Regions from separate parts of the Tsukamurella sp. II2bb genome, predicted to be linked through region 2. Evidence: riboswitches for the same ligand, from Rfam matches in the RefSeq annotation. Region 2 holds a riboswitch; the other holds the start of a gene.
The links. A riboswitch is a leader RNA that binds a small molecule or an ion and turns the genes downstream of it on or off. The one in region 2 is predicted to bind cyclic di-AMP.
Positions count from the first base shown of each region.

Region 1 (7,729 bases), on a different contig from region 2:
GGGAGCGCCAGGGCAGCGCCTCCCGGACGGCGGGCGAGGTGCGCAGGACATCGTCGCCCCAGATCAGGGCCAGGTCGCGCAGTTTCCCGGCCGAGGCGAGCACCTGCGCCTTCAGCGCGCGGCCCCGGAGCCGGCGGGCGAGGGCGTCGGCGTCCAGTTCCTCGGCGAGCACCAGCTCGAGGACGGCCAGGTCGAGGAGGGTGAGCCGCTCCGCGACGCGGCCCAGCGAGGAGGGGCTCAGCAGGCGGCTCGCGAGCACCGGGAAGCCGGCAGGCACGGGCGTCGCCACGTCGCGCCGGGCGTCCAGGAGCGCCGCGATCTCGGCGTCGGTGCGGCCGCGCAGCCACGCCGCGGGCCCCGTCGACGACGTATTACTGCTCACCGATACAGCGTAGAGGCCGGGGCATGTCAGAATAGCGGCGTGTCTGAGACCTCGAATGCGAAGAAGGCCGAGTACGTCGACAACGGCTGGCCCGGTGCCGAGCAGGGCACGGCCGACCATGCCGTGACCGAGCTGGTGGCCCCGCTGGTCGGCGCCCTGTCGCCGTTCGGCGAGCTGGAGTTCCCCCAGCAGCACGTCCCGTACGTGCACCCGTCGACCCGGATCAACCGCTGAGCTCAGGCTCCGCTCCCGGCGACCACGGCGCGGCCCGGCACGACGACGCGCGGGAGGACGGCCTCTCGCACATCGACGCGACCGGCGCCGCGCGGATGGTCGACGTCTCCGCCAAGGCCGTCACCGCTCGCACGGCGGTCGCGGCCGGGACCTTCCGCACCACCGAGGCCGTCGTCGCGGCCATCGCCGACGGCGCGGTCCCGAAGGGCGACGTGCTCGCCACCGCCCGCATCGCGGGCATCATGGCGGTCAAGCGCACGGCCGACCTGATTCCGCTGTGCCACCCGCTGCCGATCTCCGGCGTCACCGTCGACCTGCAGCCGTCGGGTGCCGAGATCGCCGTCACCGCCACGGTGCGCTGCACCGGCCGGACGGGCGTCGAGATGGAGGCGCTCACCGCCGTCGCCGTGGCCGGCCTGACCCTGCACGACATGGTCAAGGCCCTCGACCCCGCCGCCGTCATGACGGACGTCCGCGTGCTCACCAAGGACGGCGGCAAGACCGGCCACTGGGAGAGATGATGACCGAACCCCTCCGCCCGTCCCGCGACCGCTGCGCCACCGTGGTCGTCGCGTCCACCCGCGCCTCCCTCGGGGAGCGTGCGGACACCACCGGGCCCGTCATCGCCGGCTGGCTCGGCGAACGCGGCTTCGACGTCTACGGCCCCGTCGTGGTGCCCGACGGCGAGGAGGTGGGCGCGGCTATCCGCTCCGCCGTCCGCCGCGGCGACGCCGTGGTGCTCACCACGGGTGGCACGGGCCTCACGCCGACGGACCGCACGCCCGAGGAGACCCGTGGGGCCCTCACCTTCGAGATCCCCGGCCTGGCCAACGCCATCCGGCAGGCCGGCCTGCCCGACGTACCGACCACCGTGCTCAGCCGCGGCCTCGCCGGCGTCGCAGGGACGTCGCTGGTGGTGAACCTGCCGGGCTCGTCCGGGGGCGTCCGGGACGGTCTGGCCGTGCTCGACGGGGTGCTGCACCACGCCCTGGACCAGATCCGCGGCGGCGACCATGGCTGACGTGGTCCTGGCCGTGGTCACGGAGGAGCCGATCGACCTGGCCACGCACGAGGCCGCGGTCGCGCGCGCCGAGGCGGGCGCCGTGGTGGGCTTCATCGGCGCCGTCCGCGATCACGACGGCGGACGGGGTGTGACCCGGCTCGAGTACTCGGCGCATCCCACCGCGGGGCGCGTCATCGCGGAGGTCGTCCAGGCCGAGGCGGACGCCGCGGAGGGCGTCCGGGCCGTCGCGGTCTCGCACCGCGTCGGTCCGTTGAAGATCGGCGACGCGGCGCTCGTGGTGGCGGTCTCGGCCGATCACCGTGCGGCGGCCTTCGCGACCTGCGCCCGCATCGTAGACGCGGTCAAGGAGGCGCTCCCGGTCTGGAAGCACCAGCTGTTCCTCGATGGCACCGACGAGTGGGTCGGCAGCGCGTAGCGCTCAGCCGGACCCGTCACGTCCCTGGAACCGGACCGGCCCCGTCGCATCCCCGGAAACGCCGAAGGGGCCGGCGGCGCGATGCCGTCGGCCCCTTCGGGACGCTCTGTGCTGCTCCGGGCTCAGTAGCCCTTGGCCGCTGCCTGCTGCAGCGCGGCGAGCACGGCGGGATCGACCTGCTTGCCGCCGCTCTGGGCCTGCGAGATGACCTGGTTGACGTACTGCGCGTTGACCGAGCCGCCCGGCTTCGCGACGGGCTTGGCGGCCGGCGCGGTGGCGGGCTTCGCCACCGGCTTGGTGGCGGGCTTGGCGACCGGCTTCGCGGCGGGCGCGGAAACCGGCTTCGTGACGGGCTTGGTGGCGGTACCGGTGTCCGTGGGGGAGACGGTGCGCGGAGTGGCCGCGCCGAGGCCACGGCCGCACGACGGCCACGCGCCCTTGCCCTGACCGGCGAGGACCTTCTCGGCGATCGCGATCTGCTGGGCGCGGCTGGCCTGGTTGGCGGTGGGCGCGAACTGCGTGCCGCCGTAGGAGGCCCACGTCGACGGGCTGAACTGCAGGCCGCCGTGGTAGCCGTTGCCGGTGTTGATCGACCAGTTTCCGCCGGACTCGCAGGCGGCAACCTGGTCCCACTGGGAATCGGGGGCGGCGTTGGCGGCGGGTGCGGCGAGCGCGAGACCCGCGCCACCGAGCATCGCGCCGGCGGCGGCGACCTTGGCGGCGCTCAGGCTGGTAGTGGACTGCTTGCGGTGACGACCGGTCATCGTGGTGAAGTCTTTCCTCTCTACGCGCGTGCGAAGTTAGCTGTCGGGTTCGAGCGAGAGGCTGCTCGGCCGGTGTCCCGGCTTGACCCCTAGGGCGTGTGCCCTGCGACCGTGCGGTCGCGGTGGTTCCTCCGCCTTCGTCCAGGTGTAGATCTTCGGTGCCCGTCCCGGATCGGCCACTGGACGAAGCTCTGCGCTGCGACCGATCGGGTGGCCACTGCTGCGGCCCCCAGCGACGGTAACAGACCCCGCCCCGTGGCCCAACCGTTACCGGACCGTGATTTTGCAGAATGTGATGGACATCACCAGCGTCGGCTAAGGATGTCAGCCGCCGGCGAAGGGCGGCAGGACGTCGAGCATCGACCCGGTCGCGGGGGCGTCGACGTCCCGCACCGCGACCTCGTCGAGCAGGAAACTGCACCGCGTGAGCACGGCGCCCAGCCCGGGGTGCCGGGCGGCCAGGAGGACGGCGACCTGCGCGACCGTGGCCCCGTCGGGCACGGCCACCGTCTCCTCGGGCACGCCCGCCGCCGCGCGGGCGGCGGCGAAGTACCGGATCAGCACCTCTCAGCCCCCGATCGCGCTCATCGGGCGCGCCGGCTGCAGGAAGGTCGGGTCGTCGATGCCGTGCCCGGCCTGCTTGCCGAGCATCGCGGCCACCCACGCGTCCGCGATCTCCCCGTCGCTCGCGCCGCCCCGGAGCAGCGGCTTGAGATCGGTCTCCTCCGCCGCGAACAGGCAGGTGCGGATCTGGCCGTCCGCGGTGAGGCGCACCCGATCGCAGTCGCCGCAGAAGGGTCGCGTCACGGAGGCGATGACGCCCACCGTCGCCGGGCCACCGTCGACCAGGAAGCGCTCGGCGGGCGCACTGCCGCGCGGCTCCCCGTCGGGCGTGAGGGTGAACTCGCGGCGCAGCTCGGCGAGGATCTGCTCCGCCGTGATCATGGTGCTCCGGTCCCAGGTGTGGTCGGCGTCGAGCGGCATGTGCTCGATGATCCGCAGCTCGTAGCCGGCGTCGAGGCACAGGCGCAGCAGCGGTCGCGCGTCGCCGAGCCGCCCAGGGCCGAGCACGGCGTTGACCTTGACCGGGGTCAGCCCGGCCTCCGCGGCGGCCCGCAGGCCGGCCAGGGCGTCGTCGAGGCGGTCGCGCCGGGTGACCTTCGCGTACTCCTGGCGGTCGACCGTGTCGAGGGAGACGTTCACCCGGTCCAGGCCGGCCCCGGCGAGTTTCGCCGCGTGCCGGGCCAGGGACAGCCCGTTCGTGGTCAGGGAGATCTCGGGCCGCGGTTCGAGAGTGGCGGCGTGCGCGATGATCCGGTCGAGGTCGGCCCGTAGTAGGGGCTCGCCGCCCGTGAATCGGATCTCGGTGATTCCGAGGTCCCGGACGCCGATCGCGATGAGCCGGTCGATCTCCGGCCCCGTCAGGACGTGCTCGTTCGCCAGCCAGGGCAGGCCCTCGGCGGGCATGCAGTACGTGCACCGCAGATTGCACCGGTCGGTGAGGGAGACCCGCAGGTCGCGGGCGACCCGCCCGTAGCGATCGACCAGCGGTTTCACGGCCGTTCCTCGCCGTCTCCGACGCGGCCGCCGGCGATCACCGCGACGATCCCCACCAGGAAGCCGACCGGCGCCAGCGGCGTCAACGCGTACACCCAGGTGGGGGCGGTGGCGCCGCCCGCGAGGAGCGGCGTGAGGAACAGGGCGCCGACCGCGATCAGCCCGATCGCGAAGAGTGCGATCGAGACGGAGACGGCGACGGAAACCAACTTGCCCACACGTCTAGACTAGCTTCAGTGCGTCCCGCAGTTCGCGGGGCGCGTTTTGTTGTTCTTGAGAGCAGAGCGGGTGACGAGAGTGCCTACCGGCAAGGTCAAGTGGTACGACGCGGATAAGGGTTTCGGCTTCCTCTCCCAGGAGGGCGGGGAGGACGTATACGTCCGCGCGTCGGCGCTGCCCGACGGTGCTGACGGCCTGCGGCAGGGCCAGCGGGTCGAGTTCAGCATGGCCGCGGGGCGCCGCGGTCCCCAGGCGCTGACGGTGACGGTGCTCGAGCCCGCACCGTCGGTCTCGCGGGGCGCGGCGGCGGCCGGTGCGCAGCGCGGCCGCCGGCCTGCGGCGAACCGTCGGCCCGCGGAGGACCTGAACGTGCTGATCGAGGACATGATCCAGCTCCTCGACGTGGGCGTGCAGCCCGAGCTGCGCAAGGGCCGCTACCCGGACCGCAAGGCGTCGGAGCAGATCGCCAAGGTGCTGCGGGAGATCGCGCGCGAGCTGGATTCGTAGTCGGTCCGCTGCGTCGCGTCGCCGGGCGTCGGGGCGGTGGTCGACGGGTGGTGGCTCACGGCGGTGGCTGAGGCCGTCGTCGTTCGGAAAAGGTCATGCGTGGGACGCATACCTCCTGAACGTGCAGGTCAAATCATGTTTTGGCGGCGGGGTCATGCGTGCCGCGCATACCCCGCTGGACCGGCGCGAACGCAGCGGGCCGCGTGGTCCGACTCGGCGCGGTCAAGCCGGGCGCTCCGCTGCAACTGCATGGATAGGTCCCCGCATACCGGCGGAACCGGCGTCGCTCACGTCCCCCTCGCGGGTATCCCCTCGCCACGCCGTCGTCCCCCGCGCGGCGCCGAAAGGCGGCTCGCGCGTTCGCTCCCCTGCCAGAAGCCGCTCGACTGGTGGGGGACCGGCTGACCCCCACGCGGCGCCGATTCCCCCACCGCACGCCAGATGTCCCCCACCACAAGCCGATTCCCCTGTGGCGCGGCGTCGGGGACCGGCTGACCCCCGCGCGACGTTCCGTCCCCCAGTGAAAGCCAGCGAGTGCAGGGGGGAGAGCGGCGGCTAGCGCTTCTGGACCAGTGCGTAGTCCTTCGGCGTGGTGTCGATGCCCCAGACCGCCTGGGCGATGAGGTTGCCCGCGGCGTCCTGATACTGCGACGGGACGTTGATCTCGACGGCGGCGACCCACAGGTCCGCGGTGGACTTGAGCACCAGCGTCGCCTCGGCGGGATCGACGTGGGTGATCGTGTCGAGCCGCGCCTCACCGCGCCGGGCGTCGTACCGCTGGACCGTGAGGAACCACGGGCGGCCGGTGATGTACTCGGGCAGCGAGATCACGATCGCCTGGCCGAACTCGACGGGCAGCTTGACCGGGCGCTGCGGCACGTCGCAGGTCGCCGCCTGCACGTTGGTGCAGAACTGCATCGGCGCGACGTCGAGCAGCGTCGTCCCGACGGTGGCCTGCAGCGTGGGACGCGGCGCGGGCCGATCCCGCTTGTCCAGGGCCGCGACGAAGGTGAAGGCGAACAGCACGGCCACCGCCACGAGGTAGGCCGCTCCGACGAGGAGCAGTTTCGGGCTGGGCTTGATCATCGAGGAACCCCGTTCATCGTGCGTGCGCGTTCGTAGGTGGGACGTGCTCGGGGCGTTTGCCGCCGAAGTTGGGGATCAGCGAGCCGCCGCGGTAGGTGAGGATCGTCTGCACGGTGCCCGCGACCATGATCGCGGCGACGGTGGCGAAGCCGATCCACAGCGTGGGCGGGAGCAGCACGCCGAGTGCGGCGCCGCCGACCCAGCCGAGCTGCAGCGCCGTCTCCGAGCGGCCGAACGCGGAGGCGCGGGATTCGTCGGGCAGGTCGTCCTGGATGGCGGCGTCGAGCGAGACCTTGCCCAGCGCGGAGACGCCGGACGCGACGAAGGTGACGGCCGCGACCACGACGAGGTTGCCGAAGACGGCGGCGACGATCGCGCCGACGGTGGCGGCCACGGTCGCCTGCACGACGATGCGGGCCGGTCGTGGAAGTTGCAGCCGCGCGCCGATCCCGTTGCCGATGAAGTTGCCGATGCCCGCGGCGGCGCCGACGGCCCCGATCATCATCAGCGATTGGGACGCGGAGCCGCCGGACGCCTGCTGCGCTTTGCTGTAGAAGGCGATGTAGAGGGTGAGGAAGCCGGTGAGCACGCGGATCGTCGTGTTGCCCCACAGCCCGGTCACGACGCTCCGGCCGAGCGGTGCCCGCAGGTTCTTGAACGCGGCGCCCAGTTTCGCGCGTCCGCTCTCGTCCTGCCCGGCGGCACGCGCGTCCTGGCCGGCGGCGCGGGCCATCGCGCCGGTGTACGAGAGGGTGGTCGGCACCTCGCCGGAGGTGTTCTCGACCCACTTGGGGATGCGCATGCACGCCGCGGCGCCGGCCACGGCGAAGACCATCAGCGCGTACATGCCGCCCGGGATGTGCAGCATCCGGCTGAGCCCGAATTCGGCGCCGGAGGCGATCGCGCCGCCCACGCCCGAGCCCACCACCAGGCCGAACAGCGTCAGCCGGGAGTTCACCCGGGCCAGGTCGATCGACGGTGGCAGCACGCGCGGCACCACCGCGGATTTGAGCACCGAGAAGGATTTGCTCATCACCATCATCCCGAGCGCACAGGGGTAGAGCACCCAGGGATCGAAGTTGACGGTGTTCGCGATGGGGTCGTAGGTGCAGTTCGTGATGAGCAGCACCCCGAGCACCACCCGGATCACGAAGGACGCCGCGAGCGCCATCCGCCGGCCGTGCTGGATCCGGTCCAGCAGCGGTCCCATGAACGGCGCGATGATCGCGAAGGGGGCGATGTTCACCAGGAGGTACAGCGCGACCTTCGACTTGGACTCGGCCTGCGCCGCCGCGAAGAAGAGGGTGTTCGCCAGCGCGACCGTCATGGCCGCGTCGACGGCGTTGTTGAGGATCACCGGGTAGGTGAGTGCGGTGAGGCCGGACTTGTCGGCCCCGTCGGCCGTGGTGGCCTGGCGCCACTTGGCGATCCCGGCCTCGGTGATCTCCCGCCCGCGCATGGCCGCCACCCGGGTGACGGTGATCTTGCGCGGCATCCGCCGCCGCTCCTCCTCGGCCGTGCGCCGCTGGGACGCGGTCGGG
Region 1 is NZ_JBYPZI010000005.1:59,482-67,210, forward strand. Features, by position in the region: gene AC21LY_RS12660 (helicase-associated domain-containing protein) at 1-382, opposite strand, end outside; gene AC21LY_RS12665 (hypothetical protein) at 422-616, shown strand; gene moaC (cyclic pyranopterin monophosphate synthase MoaC) at 712-1,137, shown strand; gene AC21LY_RS12675 (MogA/MoaB family molybdenum cofactor biosynthesis protein) at 1,137-1,637, shown strand; gene AC21LY_RS12680 (molybdenum cofactor biosynthesis protein MoaE) at 1,630-2,055, shown strand; partial or broken gene AC21LY_RS12685 (transglycosylase family protein) at 2,331-2,819, opposite strand; cyclic di-AMP (ydaO/yuaA leader) riboswitch at 2,831-2,975, opposite strand; gene AC21LY_RS12690 (MoaD/ThiS family protein) at 3,144-3,383, opposite strand; gene moaA (GTP 3',8-cyclase MoaA) at 3,387-4,376, opposite strand; gene AC21LY_RS12700 (hypothetical protein) at 4,373-4,594, opposite strand; gene AC21LY_RS12705 (cold-shock protein) at 4,674-5,102, shown strand; gene AC21LY_RS12710 (DUF2771 family protein) at 5,658-6,188, opposite strand; gene AC21LY_RS12715 (MFS transporter) at 6,202-7,683, opposite strand.
Region 1: linked by a shared signal. The riboswitch ahead of AC21LY_RS12685 (transglycosylase family protein) and the one ahead of AC21LY_RS09715 (C40 family peptidase) in region 2 are both predicted to bind cyclic di-AMP.

Region 2 (7,729 bases):
TACTCACGCGGCATGCGTGACCTCCTCACTGTATTGCCTTGCCGTCCCTCGCGGATGCGCCGCCGCCGCGCGGGCGTCGCGCCCCGCCTCGGAGGCGCGCCCGGCCCACTCCAGCCAGCGGCCCGCGCCGGAGACGGGCTCGGCCCACGCGCCTTGCACGTCGACGATGCGCGTCCCCGGGCGCAGCGCCCAGCGGCGCAGCAGCGCGGCCTCCTCGGGGCTGGCGCCGTGCAGGATGTCGGCCGGGAAGAGGGTGTCGGGTACGTCCGGCGCGGCCAGGGGATCACCGCCGGCCTCGTAGACCGCCTCCGCGCCGGCCCGCAGGCGCTCGAAGACCGGCATCGGGGGCACCCCGCGGGGTGCGACCCCGGCCGCCGCGAGCCGGCCGTGCCGGACGATCGACAGCTCCCAGCCGCCGCTACCGTCCGGGTGGGCGATCGACAGCTCCGCCACGCCGGCGAAGGCGAGCAGGGCGTGCGAGCGGGCCACCGCGTCGACCAGCCGGGCCGCACGATCGCGCAGCCGCGCCGCCGATTCGAAGAACTCCCGCTCCGCCAGCGCCGCCAGGCGCGCCTCCAGCGCGCCGAAGACCTCCGACGAGGCGCCGGTCAGCGCCGCGGTCGCCCGGTCCGCCCGGGGCCGGTACAGCGCCGCCGGCTCGGGCGCGGCGGTCGAGGCCAGGCACCCGCCGAGGGGACGCGCCCCGTCGGGCCCGAGGGCGCAGGAGTGCACGGCCCCGGCCCGCAGCCGCGTGGCGCACGTGCGGAGCCCACAGGTCTCCGCGAGGAGCTCCGCCAGATCCGCCGCGTCGGTCCGCGAACGGACCGGGCCGATGCACGGCGTGCCCGGCGGCGCGGCCCGGCGCACGGCGAGCCGGGGGAAGGGCTCCGCGGTCAGGCAGATCCACCAGCCGCGTTTCGGGTACTTCGACCGGCGGTTGTACGGGGGAGTGTGTGCCGCGATGAGGCGCAGCTCCCGCGCCGCCGCCTCGAGCGCGTGCGCGCACTCCACGTGGTCCACCCGCTCCGCGAGGCCGACCATCTCCTTGATCCGGCCCCGCGTCTCCCCGGAGGTGAAGTAGCTGCGCACGCGCCGGCGCAGGTTCCCCGACGTGCCCACGTAGAGCACCTCGTTGCCCGGCCCCCGGAAGAGGTACACGCCGGGCCGTTCCGGGAGCGGGTCCGCCAGGTGGCGCTTGGCGCGCTGCTGCGGGGTCACGGTGGGCAGGTGCCCGCGCAGCTCCCCGAGGGTGTGGATGCCCTGGTTGCCCACCCGGCCGATCAGCCCGTGCAGTACCTCGACGGTGGCGCGGGCATCGTCGAGCGCGCGGTGGTTGGGCGTGGTCTCGGTACGGAACAGCCGCGCGAGCTCGCTGAGCTTGACCGACGGTGCCTCGTCCCGCGTGAGTACCCGCCGAGCCAGCTGGACCGTGCACAGCGACGCCGGCTTGGGCCACGGCGTGCCGGTAGCGGCCGCGGCGGCCTTGAGGAAGCCGAGGTCGAACCGGGCGTTGTGCGCCACCAGGACCGCGCCGTGCGCGAACTCCAGGAAGGACGGCAGGACCGACTCGATCCGCGGGGCGCCGGTGACCATCGCGGTGGTGATGCCGGTGAGGTGGGTGATGTGCGGTGAGATCCCCCGTCCCGGATCGACCAGGGTGGCGAACTCGCCGAGCACCTCGCCGCCGCGCACCTTGACCGCACCGATCTCGGTGATCGCATCGCCGCCCGTGGGGGAGCCTCCGGTGGTCTCCAGATCGACCACGACGAAGGTCACCTCCCGCAGCGGCGGATCGACGACATCCGTCGCGCACTCGTCCAGGCTCAGCTGCATGCCGTGACCGTAGAACACCCCACCGACAGGTTCGGCCCGACCGAACGGGCGCGCGAAACATGTCAGTCGGTGCGGCTAGCGTCGCAGCCGATCGAGACCGATGACGAAGGGAAACACCATGGCACTGCATGTCGACTGCTCCGTCTGCCCCGCCCGGCCCCGGGCGTGCGGCGACTGCTCCGTGGGGCTGCTGCTCGGCCCGGTGGTCGTCGCCGCGCCGTCCGTCCCCTCGTCCGGTCCGACACGGCCGCGGGTCCCTGAGGAGCGGGTTGAGAGTTCAACGATCACGGCGGATCCGGGCCTGCGCGAGGCCATCGCGGCGTTCGCGGGCGAGGGGATGCTGCCGCGCCTGCGAATCGTTCCTGACCAGGTGAAACGCGCCGGATGACGGGCGCCCCCAGGGGAACCCCGGGGAACTTTCACGGCGGATTCGGCGCGTTCGGCTAGACAGGTGCGTTTCCATTTCGTAATCTTTCTGAGACCTTGCGGAGGTGCCCGGGGCGAAAACCGCCCCGTCTCCCGAGGTCACCGCCTAAGAGGCCGCACGGCCTCGCCGGGGACCCACACGTGTTATCCGGGGTGAATCGCCGGAGGCTCACGCCTCCGGGGTAGGGCATCTTCCTCGCCCGAACCCGTCAGCTAACTCGGTCGGCGGTCGGGAAGAAACTTAGGAGAATCGCTTCGTGGCGAAACACCGACTTCAGCCGCAGCCCAGCCGGGGCGCCACCGCCGCCCGCGGTGCACTGGCAGCGGGTGCCGTGACCATCGGTACGTTCGCGGCCCCCACGGCCGCCTTCGCAGCTCCCGCGCCGGCTCCCGCAGCGCCGGTTCCGGCCCCCGGAGCGCCCGTCCCCGCGGCGCCCAACGCGAAGCCCGCCGTCAAGCCCGCTCCGGCGGCCGCCGTCAAGCCCGGCGTGGCACCTGCGGCGCAGGGGAAGCCCGGCGCGCCGGCGAAGCCCGCGCAGACCGTGGCCACTCGCAACACCGCCGCGCGCCCCGATGTGGTCAGCGGCGTGTCCATCGCCCCCAAGCCCGGCATCACCACCGTCGCCGGTGTGCAGCCCGGCGGTGCCAAGGCCCAGGTCGTCCAGGCGGCACTGTCGCGCACCGGCCTGCCCTACTCGTACGGCTCCGCCGGCCCCAACTCGTTCGACTGCTCGGGCCTGGTCTACTGGTCCATGAAGCAGGCCGGAATCACGGTTCCCCGCGACAGCTGGGGCCAGCTCGGCGGCGGGCGTTCGGTGCCGATCTCGGACCTGCAGCCCGGCGACATCGTGATCTACAACGGCGGCAGCCACGCCGCGCTGTACATCGGCAACGGCAAGGTCGTGCACTCGGTGAACTACGGGATCCCCGTCAAGGTGAGCCCCCTCAACGAGATGTCCGTGTACTCCGCTCGTCGGTACTGACGTAACCTGGCAACGATTGCCCTCGCAATCGCGCTCCAGCTTCGGAAGGACTCGCTCGGCCGTGTCATCGACGTTCCATCCCCGCTCTTCTGCCGCGCGCGGCGCCGCCGCGTCGGCGGCGCTCGTCCTCGTCGCGGGCCTGACCGTGGTCGGGAGCGCCACCGCCGATCCCGATACGGCCGACGCCGCACTGAAGCAGTACCAGGCGCTCTCGGAGCAGGCCTCCGGCACGAACGAGGCGGCCAAGGCCGCCCAGGAGGAGGCCGACAAGGCCGCCGCGGCCAAACGCGCCGCGGACGCGACCCTGGTCGCGGCGAAGCGTGAGATCGCCGCCGTGCAGGCGCGGCAGGCGGCGCTGCAGCCCCAGATCGACGCCGTGATCGTCGCCAACTACAAGGGCGCGCGCACCAACCGGACGTACGCGCTGCTCGTGAGCGATTCTCCGCAGCAGATGCTCGACCAGATGTCCACCCTCGACTTCATCAACCGGGACGTCGTGGCCACGGTCGACGCCTACAAGAAGTCGAAGGCCGCCGCCGAGTCCGCCGCCACCCGCGCGTCGGAGGCGGCGAAGTCGGCCGAGTCAGCCCGCACCGACGCCGAGCGCAAGGTCTCCGATCTCAAGCAGAAGAAGTCGCGCCTGGCCCAGGAGATCGCCCGGATCAAGGCCATCTACGACCGCCTGACCGGTGCGCAGCGCCAGACGCTGATCGGCCCGCCGACCCCCTTCGATCCGAGCAAGGTGCCGGCGGGGAGCACGGCCGAGCTCGCGGCCGTGCGCGCCGCGCTGACGCGGATCGGCTCGCCCTACTCCTTCGGCGCCACCGGTCCGGGCCAGTTCGACTGCTCGGGCCTGATGGTGTGGGCCTACCAGCAGGCGGGGAAGTCCCTGCCGCGCACGTCCCAGGCGCAGCTGGCCGGCGGGCGGCCGGTGTCGCGCGATCAGCTGCAGCCGGGCGACATCGTCGTCTACTACTCGGCCGCCACGCACGTGGGCATGTACATCGGCGACGGCAAGGTCGTGCACGCGTCCACCTACGGTGTGCCCGTCAAGGTCGTCCCGGTCGACGCGGCGGGCCCCTACAAGTCGGCGGTCCGCTACTAGCTAGGCTTGGTCACCATGCCGCGCACGCTGCTGGTCACCAATGACTTCCCGCCCCGGCCCGGTGGCATACAGACCTACCTCCAGGCCTTCGTCCGGCAGTTGCCCGCTGACGAGATCGTCGTCTACGCCTCCCGCTGGCGCGGCAGCGAGGAGTACGACGCGGCGCAGCCCTTCGAGGTCGTCCGGCACCCGACGACGCTGCTGCTGCCCACTCCGGACGCCTTCGCCCGCGCCCGCGACCTGGTGCGCGGCCTCGACATCGACACCGTCTGGTTCGGTGCCGCCGCGCCGCTGGCCCTGCTGGGGGCCCCGCTCAAGGACGCGGGCGCGCGGCGCACCGTCGCGTCCACGCACGGCCACGAGGTGGGCTGGTCGATGCTGCAACCCTCGCGCGCCTGTCTGCGCCGGATCGGCGACACCACCGACGTCACCACGTTCGTGAGCAAGTACACCCGCGGCCGGTTCGCCGCAGCCTTCGGCCCGCGGGCCGCGCTGGAGCACCTCCCGCCCGGCGTCGACACCGACGTCTTCAAGCCCGACGATGCCGCCCGCGCGGCCCTGCGGGCGCGGTACGGGCTGGGCGCCGACGAGCCCGTGGTGCTGTGCCTGTCGCGGCTCGTGCCGCGTAAGGGGCAGGACATGCTGATCCGCGCCCTGCCGCGGATCCGGGAGCAGGTGCCCGGCGCCAAGCTGGTGATCGTGGGCGGCGGCCCGTACGCGGAGACCCTGCACGCGCTGGTGCGGCGCGTCGGCGTCGAGGAGCAGGTGGTCTTCACGGGGACGGTCCCGTTCGATGAACTCGCCGCGCACCACAACCTGGGCGACGTCTTCGCCATGCCCTGCCGGACCCGCGGCGCGGGTCTCGACGTCGAGGGCCTCGGCATCGTCTTCCTCGAGGCGTCCGCGACCGGAAAGCCAGTCGTCGCCGGCGATTCCGGCGGCGCGCCGGAGACGGTGTGGGAGGGGGAGTCCGGCCACGTCGTGCCCGGCCGCGACGTGGAGGCGATCGCCGACGCCGTCGCCGGCCTGCTCGCCGACCCCGACCGCGCCGCGACGATGGGCGCGCGCGGCCGCGAGCTCGTCGCCGAGCACTTCGACTGGCGGCGCCTCGGGCACCGCCTGCAGACCCTGCTCGGCCCGTACTGAGCCCGCGGGCACCGTCGAACCGGAGAACGCGGACCGCCGCACCGGAAGTCCGGTGCGGCGGTCCGTCGTCGGGGGTCCTACGCGTAGATCTCGGCGATGTCGTCGGCGTACTTCTGCGAGACGACGTTCCGCTTGACCTTCATGGTGGGCGTCATCTCGCCGGTCTCCTCGGAGAAGTCCTCCGGCAGGACGCGCACCTTCTTGATGGCCTCGGCCTTGGAGACGGTGTCGTTGGCGACCGCGACGGCGCGGTTGATCTCGGCCACCAGATCGGGATCGCTGCGCAGGTCGGCGACGGTCGCGGAGGCGGGCTTGCCGTTCGCCTCCTTCCACTGCGGGAAGGCCTCCGGGTCGATGGTGACCAGCGCGGCGATGAAGGGCTGCGCGTCGCCCACGACCATGGCCTGCGAGATCAGCGGATTGCTGCGCAGCGCGTCCTCGAGGCCGGCGGGCGAGACGTTCTTGCCGCCCGCCGTGACGATGAGCTCCTTCTTGCGCCCGGTGATCGACAGGAAGCCGTCGTCGTCGATCGAGCCCAGGTCGCCGGTGTGGAACCAGCCGTCCTCGATGGCGGCCTTCGTGGCCTCCTCGTTGCGCCAGTACCCGCGGAAGACCACGGAGCCCTTGAGCAGGATCTCGCCGTCCTCGGCGATCTTCGCCGCCTGGCCGCCGAGCGGACGCCCGACGGTGCCGATCTTCTGCGCGCCCGCCACGTTGACCGTGATGGCCGCGGTGGTCTCGGTGAGGCCGTAGCCCTCCATGACGGTGACGCCGACGCCGCGGAAGAAGTGGCCCAGGCGCGCGCCCAGCGGCGCGCCGCCCGAGATCGCGACCTTGCAGTTCCCGCCGAGCGCCGACTTGAGCTTGCCGTAGACCAGCTTGTCGAAGAGCGTGTGCTTGGCCTTGAGGATCAGGCCCGCGCCGCCGGTGTCCTGCGCCTGGCTGTACTCGATCGCGGTCTGCACGGCCGCCTCGAAGATCTTGCCCTTGCCGCCGTCGACGGCGCTCTGCTGCGCGGAGGCGAAGACCTTCTCGAAGACGCGCGGCACCGAGAGGATCAGTGTGGGCTGGAAGACCGAGAACTGCGGCACCAGGTTCTTGGTGTCGTTGAAGTGGCCGACCACCGCGCCGCCCTTGAAGCAGGCGATGTTCACGGCGCGGGCCAGCACGTGCGCCAGCGGCAGGAACATGACGTTGGAACCACCGCGGATCGCGTCGCCGAAGGGGGAGGCGAGGATCGCATCGGCCTCGCTCATGAGGTTCGAGTGCATGAGCTCGCAGCCCTTGGGACGCCCGGTGGTGCCGGACGTGTAGATCAGGGTGGCGAGGTCGTCCGCCGTGACATCGGCGCGCCCCGCGTGGACCTGCTCGTCGGTGACGCCCTCGCCCTCGGCGGTGAGGATCTCGACGGCGCCCTTCTCACCCTCCTCCGGCTCGATCCGCAGGACCCGCTGCACCTTGTGCAGATCCGTCAGCTCCGCGACCTCGGCGGCCTGCTTCGGACCCTCGATGATCAGCAGGACCGCGTCGGAGTCCTCGAGGATCCAGTCGATCTGGCCGGAGGAGCTGGTCTCGTAGACCGGCACGGTCACGGCGCCGACGGCCCAGATCGCGAAGTCGATGAGCGGCCATTCGTAGCGCGTCGAGGACACCAGCGCCACCCGGTCCCCGGGCCTCACCCCCTGCGCGACGAGTCCCTTGGCGACGCCGAGGATCTCCCGCTCGTACTGCTTGGAGGTCACCGGCTCCCAGTTCCCCGCGACGAGGCGCTTGACGCGGACGCTGTCCGGGTCCGTGCGGGCCACGTCGAAGACGACATCGACCGTCGAGGCCGAGGGGTCGATGGTGTAGTTGGCGGGGACGCTGATCTCGCGCACGAATCCTCCGGGTCGCAAACGACGGTTTTGTGGGGAACCTTACACCGCTGCACAGGGCCCGTTCCGAGCTTGCGCGGGGCCCGTTCCGAACTCGAACGGACCCGGCACCGTCCGCCCGGCGGGGGGATGTGTGAAGCTTAGGAGGTGAGCACCATCCAAGTGGCCGACGTCGCCTTCGTCGCCGCCCACCCGAGTGCCGTGGCCGCCGCGATGGCGGGCGCGCAGCGGTGGCGCGGTTGGTTCCCCGACCTGCGCCTGACCGTCACCGAGGACCGGGGCGATCTCGGCATCCGGTGGAAGGTCGACGGTGCCGTCACCGGGACCTCGGAGTTCTGGATCGAGCCCCACCTCGACGGGAG
Region 2 is NZ_JBYPZI010000003.1:251,381-259,109, forward strand. Features, by position in the region: gene AC21LY_RS09705 (DEDD exonuclease domain-containing protein) at 4-1,833, opposite strand; gene AC21LY_RS09710 (hypothetical protein) at 1,952-2,221, shown strand; cyclic di-AMP (ydaO/yuaA leader) riboswitch at 2,353-2,502, shown strand; gene AC21LY_RS09715 (C40 family peptidase) at 2,517-3,242, shown strand; gene AC21LY_RS09720 (C40 family peptidase) at 3,304-4,347, shown strand; gene AC21LY_RS09725 (glycosyltransferase family 4 protein) at 4,363-5,493, shown strand; gene AC21LY_RS09730 (AMP-dependent synthetase/ligase) at 5,571-7,370, opposite strand; gene AC21LY_RS09735 (hypothetical protein) at 7,515-7,729, shown strand, end outside.